2 regions of the Calidifontibacter indicus genome follow, and region 2 is predicted to be linked to the other one. Evidence: riboswitches for the same ligand, from Rfam matches in the RefSeq annotation. Region 2 holds a riboswitch; the other holds the start of a gene.

Region 1 (4,207 bases), 310 kb from region 2:
ATTCGGTGCGCAGCACCCCGATCTCCTGCAGCAGCGGCACCACCTTGTCGACGAACGGGTCGAGACCGCCCGGCGTCAGGTGCGGCACCAGGATGAAACCGTCGCAGGCGTCGTTCTGCACGAAGTAGTTGAGCTGCGATGCGACGGTCAGGGGCGAACCGATGAAGCTCTGTCGTCCGGTGGTCTCGATGACGAGTTCCCTGATCGACAGGTTGTCGGCCTCGGCCCGCTCGCGCCAGCGGCGCGCGACCTGCAGCGCGTCGTCCCGGCGCACGCTGGCCCGCCCCTGCGTGAGCAGTTCGGTTCCGACGACCGGGTCGACGTCGGGCAACGGGCCGTCGGGGTCGTACGCGGACAGGTCGCGGTTCCATACCTGCTCCAGGAAGTTGATCGCGGTGCGACCGCTGACCTGCTGCCGCCGGATCACGCGTGCCTGTTCCTGCGCTTCCTCGTCGGTGTCACCGACGACGAAGGTGACACCGGGCAGGATCAGCAATTCCTCCGGGGTCCGGCCGAATTGGCCCAGGCGCCGCTTCACGTCGCGGTAGAACTCCTGCCCCGCCTCGAGCGTCGAGTGCCTCGTGAAGATGGCGTCGGCGTTGGCGGCCGCGAAGTCACGGCCCTCCGGCGAGTCCCCTGCTTGCAGAATCACCGGTCGCCCCTGCGGCGACCGCGGCACGTTGAAGCGCCCGCGGATGTCGAAGAACCTGTCGTGGTAGGCATACGCCCCCGCATGCGGGTCGGCGACGAACCTTCCCTCCTGCGCGTCGGCGATGAGGTCACCGTCGAGCCAGGAGTCCCACAACCGCCGCGCGGCGCCCACGGTCGCCGCCGCGCGGGTGTAGCGATCGGACGGATCGAGGTATCCCCCGCGCCGGAAGTTCTCCCCGGTGAACGCATCCGACGACGTGACGACATTCCATGCCGCCCTGCCGGCCGACAGGTGGTCGAGGGTGGCGAACTTGCGGGCGAGGTCGTAGGGCTCGTTGAAGGTGGAGTTGATCGTGCCGGCGAGTCCGATGTGTTCGGTCACCCCGGCGAGCGCCGCCAGCACCGTGAAGGTGTCGGGCCGGCCGACGACGTCGAGGTCGTGAATCCTGCCCTGGTGCTCGCGCAGACGCAGCCCCTCGGCGAGAAACAGGAAGTCGAACCTGCCGCGTTCGGCGGTCTGTGCGAACCTCCGGAACGACTCGAACGAGATCTGACTACCCGCCTCCGGATCGCTCCACACGGTGGTGTTGTTGACACCCGGGAAGTGCGCACCGAGCCGGATCTGCTTGCGTTGCTTGGTCATTGCCTGTCCTTTCAGGCCGCGGCGTAGCGGCTGGTCGGCCGGTCGAGTCCGAGGTGGCCGCGCAGGGTGGTCGATCGGTAGTCACGACGAAAGGCGCCGGCGTCCTGCAGTGCGGGCACGAGCGTGCGGGTGACCTGCTGCAGGTCGTGTCCGTGCACCGCCGGGCGCAGCCGGAAGCCATCGACACCGTGCTCGGTCCAGTCGAGGATCAACTCCGCGAGGTTGTCCGCAGTGCCGACGAAAACAGTTGCGTCACTGGTGAATTCGCGTCCCGCGAGTCGGTTGAGACGGCCGAGGCGATCCTCGGCGGCCGAGGTCGACGCATCGAGCACCACGACCAGGTCGGCGAGCACGCGCACCTCGCGTTCGGCGCGCCCGGCCGCCGTTGCCTCCCCGCGCACCACCCCGGCGATGCGCCGGGCGTCGGCCGCGTCCGACGGTGTCACCAGAGCGACGTCGGCGCTGCGTGCGGCCAGCCGGTAGCCGTCGTCCTGGTGCGCGAGCACCACCACGGGCGGTTGACCCTGCGGTGGCCGCGGAGTGATCGAGGGGCCGCGCACGGAGTACTCCGGACCTTCGAAATCGATGTAGTGCAGTCGATCCCGATCGATGAAGCGCCCGGTCTCCACATCCCGGATCTCGGCGTCGTCCTCCCAGCTGTCCCAGAGCCGGCGCGAGACCTCGATGTGGTCGGCGACCTCACCGAACAGGCTGCGCACCTGTTCGCCCGTGGGTCGCTCGGCGGACGGTGCCGGACGCCGGCCGACGTTCTCGTACTCCCGCGGGTCCCAGCTGCCGCGCAGTCGCACGCCGGCCCGGCCGTTGCTCACGAAGTCGAGCGTGGCGATCGAGGTCGAGACGTGGAACGGTTCGGTGTGCTGAGCGAGCACCGTCGGCACCAGGCCGATGCGCTCGGTGCGGGTGGCAACCCGGGACGCGACCAGCGCAGCATCGAGGGCGCCGACGACGACATCGTCGCGGTCGCCGTCCGCCGGGTCGGTGGGTGCGAAGCGATCCTCGAAGGTCACCAGATCGAGCATCCCGCGCTCGGCCTCCTGGGCGAGGTCGGTCCAGTAACCAGGGTCGAAGAGCCCACCGGCGAGTGTGGGTGTGGAGCGCCAGGCGCCCGGGTGCCATCCGGCGCCATCGAGCGCCACGGCGAGATGAATTGACTGTTCGGCCGACATCGGCATCACCTTTTCGTCAGATGCGAGGTCGCGAAAGAGATGCCTTCAGGGCGTAAAGCCTTGCCGGCAAAGGGTATTCGCGCTTGCGACGCCGGGTGGCGTCGCCGGGTCATCACCTGGAGCACCCCGCCGCGAGGGAGGGTTGCCGGACAGCCAGCCAGGGCTTGACGCTGTCACTCGTGACCGATGCCGAAGCTAGACGACGAACCGCCGTCTTGTCTAATGCCTATCTCAAAAGTAGGGATTGAAGTGGTGGGTCAGCGAGGCAACCAGGCGTCATCGGCGTCGCCGAGACGCCGCACCGACGCAGGGAACTTCCCGCCGAGCAACTGCTGCAGAGTGACCACGTCGAGCACTGCGCGCATGCTCGACCGCAGCGCCACCCAGAGCGCCGGAACATGCTCGGCGACGCCCTCGTAACTCAGTTCGTGCGGCCGCACCCCGTGGATCTCGGCGAGGGGGCCGTCGACACTGCGGATGATGTCGCCGATCGTGATCTCCTTCGGCGATCGTGCGAGCCCGTAACCGCCGGCACACCCACGCTGGGTCACCACGATGCCGCTGCGTCGCAGTTGACTCAGGATGGCCTCGACGAACTTTCGGGGCAGATCCTGCTCGCTGACGATGCGGTCGATCGTCAACCGCTCCGGGTAGGCGATCGCCAGCTCGAGCGCCGCCCGCACCGCATAGTCGCTGCGCGCCGTGATCTGCACGGATGTCCTCCTGTTGTCCCGCCACTCGCCCGGTGTCGCCCCCACTGCATGGTTGCCCGAGGTGCCCACGATAAACGGTGCCGACGCGAAATAAATCCCACCATTTAGATAGAGCATGCTGTTAACTTGTGGAATCCAGAACATCTGGTTATGTTCCAGCTCTCAGGTGATGAGCGGCAGTGACAAGCCCTGGCTTGCTGCCCAGCAACCCTCCTCCCGCGGTGGGGTGCTCCAGGTGACCACCCGATGGGTCGCGAAACCGCGCGATCCATAAGCGCGACGGCTCGACAGACCCCACCCGGCAGGCGCCGGCCGTGGGCTGACGACGCCCGCCCGATCAACGTGAGGAATACCCATGTCCCAACTCACCGTCGACCAAGGGTCGGCGACACGGAGCGGGCCGGCGATCCGCCCCGCTCCCGACGTCAGCAAGGGTGATCAATCCCCCGCTCCCGCAAGCGAACTTGCCGCTGGTCTCGTCGCCGATCTGACCGCCGATCTCGCCGGCGCCCCGCTGCTCGGGCGCCGCCGTCCGCTGCGCTGGGCGTCGGCCGGTGTCGCCGCGGTGCTGTTGGCGATGCTGGTGAACACCCTGTTCACCAACCCACGCTTCCAATGGCACATCGTCGGCGAACACCTCTTCAGCAAGGCCATCCTCGACGGGCTCGTGCTCACCATCTGGCTCACCGCCGCGGTGATGGTCAGCGGATACGTGCTCGGCATCGCCGTCGCCATCCTGCGGTTGTCCGACAACCCGGTGTTGAGCTCGGCGAGCTTCGGATTCGTCTGGCTGGTGCGCTCGGTGCCGCCCCTGGTGCAACTGTTGTTCTGGTTCGAGATCGCCTCGCTTTATCCGCGGCTGTCGATCGGCATCCCGTTCGGACCGGAATTCGCCTCGGTGCAGACCGCACACCTGTTCTCGGCGATCGTCGCGGCATACGTGGCCCTCACCATCGACGTCGGCGCCTTCGCCGCCGAGATCGTGCGCGGCGGTCTGTTGTCTGTCGACAAGG
Region 2 (4,207 bases):
TCGGAGCGGGGTGCGCATCGTGCTGCCTGGGCAGCACGACACACCGCCAGGGGCGGCTCACCAGTAGGGATTGCAAGCAATTCGCGGTCACTCTTCGGTTCGTGCCCGAAGGCGGCGCGTACTTAATCACCATTATAAAACTACGCCACGACCGGAACCGAATCGGCGGCATTCTCCGACCCCGCGGCGGCGCCGTGCATCAGCCGATCGGCGCGCTCGATTTCCTTGCATCCCAAGGAGATCGGCGGATCACCGCCGGTCGTCGGCAGGTTTCACCGTGAGCACGGGCACTGGGGCATCGAGCAGGATTCGCTGGGCGTTCGATCCGAGGATCAGTTTGCCGACGGTCGACCGTTTGCGCAGGCCGATCACGATCAGGCTCGCCGACAGTTGCTCGGCCCGCTCGAGGAAGGCCTCGACCAAGTCTGTGCCGCGCAACGGTTCGTCGACGCTCGGCGTGGCGGCATCAGGGGCCAGAGCACCGACGAGTTCCTGTGCGCGTGCGGCGGCGGACTCATCGAGCGGCACGACCGTGACCGGCACGTTCTCGACGGCGCCGACCCGCACGGCTTCTGCGAAGGCGGCCTCGCCTTCCGGGCTCGCCAACAGCGCCACCACGATCGTCATCAGACCTCCAGAAACTCCGGGCCGACGTCCGGCGACATCGGCAAGATCGGCACCATCGGTGACGCTACCCGACCTGCAGCACCCGGCGGTGCTCGACCTCGACCAACGCCGATCGGACAATGGCTTCGATCTGGTCGGTCTCGATGAGGAAGCCGTCGTGGCCGCTGGCCGATCGGATCAGTTGCACCCGTTCGCCGGCCGCCGCCGCCATGTCGTGGGACAGGTGCGGCGGGAACAGCCGGTCGGAGTCGACGGCCGCGACGTGCAGTCGGCCCGGGTAGCGGGCGATGACCGCGGCTGCTCCCCCGCGTCCGCGACCGATGTCGTGGGTGGCCATCGCGCGGGTGAGATGCACGTAACTGGCCGCGTCGAAGCGGTTGACCAGTTTGCCGGCCTGGTGGTCGAGGTAGCTCTCGACGGCGAACCGGCCGCCGTCGAGCGGGTTCTCGCTCGCCTGCGCGTCGACGCCGAAACGGTCCTGGAGTTCCTGCGCCGAGCGGTACGTCGTGTGCGCGATCCGGCGCGCGATCCCGAGGCCCGCGCGCGGCCCCTCGCCGGGGTGGTAGTCGCCGCCGGCCCAATCCGGGTCTGACGTGATGGCCAGCACCTGGGCCTGGCCCCAGGCGATCTGGTCGGCGGTCGCGCAGGCGGTGGTGGCGATGGCGAGCACCGCCTCGCACCGGTCGGGGTAGCTGCCGAGCCACTCGAGGGCGCGCATCCCACCCATCGACCCGCCCAGCACGAGCCGCCAACTCGGCACCCCGAGGTGATCGGCGAGCGCCGCCTCCAGTCGCACCTGGTCGCGGATGCTGACCTGCGGGAATCGGGAGCCCCACGGCCGACCGTCGGGAGCGGTCGACGACGGTCCCGTGGTGCCACGACACCCGCCGAGCACGTTGGCGGCGACGACGAAGTAGCGGTCGGTGTCGAGCGGTCGGCCGGGACCGATCACCCCCGGCCACCACCCTGCGGTCGGTTGTCCGGCGCCCTTCTCCCCCACCACGTGGGCGTCGCCGGTGAGCGCGTGTTCGACGAGGATCGCGTTGCTCGCGTCCCGGTTGAGGGTGCCCCAGGTCTGATAGCCGACGACCACATCGTCGATCGCCCGGCCCGACTCAAGCGCGATGCGACCGGCGTCGAACCGGCGTAGCGCCGCGTTGGCGAACGGGTCGTCGTCGACCGTGGGTGTGCCGGTGGGGGTGCCGGTGGTCTGGATGCTGCTCATCGCCTCTCCCGATCAGGGGGCCGAGCAGGCCCCGCGCTTGCCGCACGACCGATGGGGTCGGCGACCTTGTCCTCACCCGGGGCACCCCACGCGGTGGAGGGTTGCCGCCCAGCAAGCCGGGGCTTGTCGCTGGGACTCTTGACCGTTTGGACGATACCGCAGCCGCCCCGGCACGAGAACCGGCTGTTCCCCATACGGACGAGGGCGGTCGCCGACCGCTGGTTACCATCGGCCCGTGGCTTCCTTCTAACGCCAGATCGACGAGTCCACCTTCGAGTCGCTGCCGGCAACGGCGGGTCCGTGGAGTGCGCAGTCGCAGCACGCCGGACCGCCGGCCGCCCTGCTGTCACGTGCGATGGAGCAACACGAACCGATGCCCGGCACCCGGCTGGCCGGCGTGCGCCTCGACATCCCCGGCCCGATCCCGGTCCGGCTGAGTCCGGCCCCGGAGGTGAGTGCTCGTCTGCCCTCACGCCCGCGCTCACGCCGAGCTCACGCCGCGGGCGGGTCGCACGGTGTCGGCAGCACCCCGAACATGAGGCATTCGTACACCAGGTTCGCCAGCGGGTAGTCCGGGTCGGCGTCCAACGCCGCTTCGAGCGCGATGGTGGCCAGCGGGCCGCCACCGCGAGCCCATTCGAGCGCCGCGACGCACGCCCAGATCGGCACCGCGTCCTGGTCGGGCACCCGGCAGGCCCAGCGGACGAGCCGGGCCACGATCGCGGGGCGCACGTGAGCCGGCGGCGACGGTGGGCCGTCGCGACCCAGCAGCCGGTCACGGCCGGTGGGCGGCGGGAAGGTGTCGGGACGCACCCAGTGCAGGAGGCCGTCGCGCACGCCGACCTGCTGGACGGCCTGCGTCGCGGCCGCCAGCGTCAGCGGATCGGTCGGCAGCGCGGCACCCGGGTCGACCAGTTCGGCCAGCGCACATTCGCGGACGGCCGCCTCGAGCGGCGTCGTTCGGTGGCGACCGACGAGCAGCGCGATCTCCTCCTCCGCAGGCGTCGGTCGACACCCCTGTTCCAGCTGTGCGCGGGTCACCGACGGGTCGATGCCGCGCACGGCCGCGTCCAGCACCGCGCCGATGCCGTGTGCCTCGGGTAACCGCTCCGCGCCCTGGGGGCATTGGCCACAGTCGCAGCGTTCGGTCTGCCAGGTGCGCTCGCGATAGTCGACGGAGTGCACGTGACCCACGGCAATTCCGTTGACCTCCAGAGCATCTCGCACCACGAGGGCGCCGGTGAGCACCTGCTCGTCCGGTCCGGTGACGATCAGCGTCGCGTGCGCGAGCCGGCTGAGACGGCCCTGCGCGAACAGTGCCGCGACCGCCGACTTCTGGTCGCTGCCCGGCGGGTCGAGCCGCAGCGTGACGACGATCGTGTGCGCTTCGTCGAAGCCGACGACCACCACACTGTCGGTCGGGGTGATGCCCAGTTGATAGGGCACATGCGCCAGCAGTTCGCCCTGGCCGCGCAGCGATCGAGTCGGTCTCATGGGCCGACCTCAGCGCATGCGCACCCCGTGCGGGGACGGCTTCATCCCGGCTGTGGATCGAACCGGCCGAAGGAGCAGGGTGTGGACGGCTACCGGCTCACCGCGCCGGGAACTGGTTGCGCGCGTTGTCGGCCACCTTGTGCAGCATCCAGCTGTCGATGCCGGCACCGACGAAACCGCCGGCGAACGGGATCGCCTTGCCGAGCCGGGTGGTCGCCTTCTCGCCGACCTGGCCGATGAGCCGGAATCCGACGGCCTTGTTGACGACCATCATCACCGGCGGCGGGAGTTGCTGGGTGGCGAGGTTGGCCAACCGTCCGGTGGACACGACGCCGGCCTTGTTGAGGATGTCGTCGGCGTCGGCGCCGACGAGGGTGAGCAGGATCGCCGAGCGCAGGGCGGGGTCACGCAGGTCGTAGCCGCGCACCTTGGCGACCGCGGCGACCATCCGGGTGGAGATCAGATAGAACCCTGCGACATTGGCCGGCAGCGCCACGGCCATAGTGACGAACCCGCCGAGCCCGGTGACGAACCCGTTTGCAGCGGCGAGGCGACGGGTGTCGGAGATGATCTCCTTGACCGCCTTCTCGCGGTCTCCCTTGCTCTCCTGCAGCGCTTTCGCCGCGATCTGTTCCGCGGAGTGGAAGCTGCCCTTGCCGTCGATGCCGACCTGCATGATCCGCTCGGCGAGACCGAGGGCGGTCGAGCCGAGTGGGCCGCTGTCGAGTTTCACCGGGAGGTTCTTGTCCTTCTTGTCACGACCGATTCCGAACATGCGGCACATCATGACAGCCGAACTGCCCGCCGAGCGCACTTCCCGCCCGCGCCGACCGGCGATTCCCGCACCGGCACCCGTGCGGG

Evidence for each region. A riboswitch is a leader RNA that binds a small molecule or an ion and turns the genes downstream of it on or off. The one in region 2 is predicted to bind S-adenosylmethionine.
Region 1: another riboswitch for S-adenosylmethionine. It lies ahead of DFJ65_RS14190 (LLM class flavin-dependent oxidoreductase); the one in region 2 lies ahead of metX (homoserine O-acetyltransferase MetX).

The regions. Positions count from the first base shown of each region.
Region 1 is NZ_QTUA01000001.1:2,991,382-2,995,588, forward strand. Features, by position in the region: gene DFJ65_RS14185 (NtaA/DmoA family FMN-dependent monooxygenase) at 1-1,294, opposite strand, end outside; gene DFJ65_RS14190 (LLM class flavin-dependent oxidoreductase) at 1,306-2,481, opposite strand; SAM riboswitch class IV at 2,556-2,666, opposite strand; gene DFJ65_RS14195 (RrF2 family transcriptional regulator) at 2,739-3,338, opposite strand; SAM riboswitch class IV at 3,360-3,477, shown strand; gene DFJ65_RS14200 (amino acid ABC transporter permease) at 3,550-4,207, shown strand, end outside.
Region 2 is NZ_QTUA01000001.1:2,683,003-2,687,209, forward strand. Features, by position in the region: gene DFJ65_RS12785 (universal stress protein) at 250-627, opposite strand; gene metX (homoserine O-acetyltransferase MetX) at 692-1,852, opposite strand; SAM riboswitch class IV at 1,881-1,996, opposite strand; gene DFJ65_RS18360 (acyl-CoA thioesterase domain-containing protein) at 2,133-2,423, shown strand; gene DFJ65_RS12800 (DUF4192 domain-containing protein) at 2,345-3,346, opposite strand; gene DFJ65_RS12805 (EcsC family protein) at 3,444-4,121, opposite strand.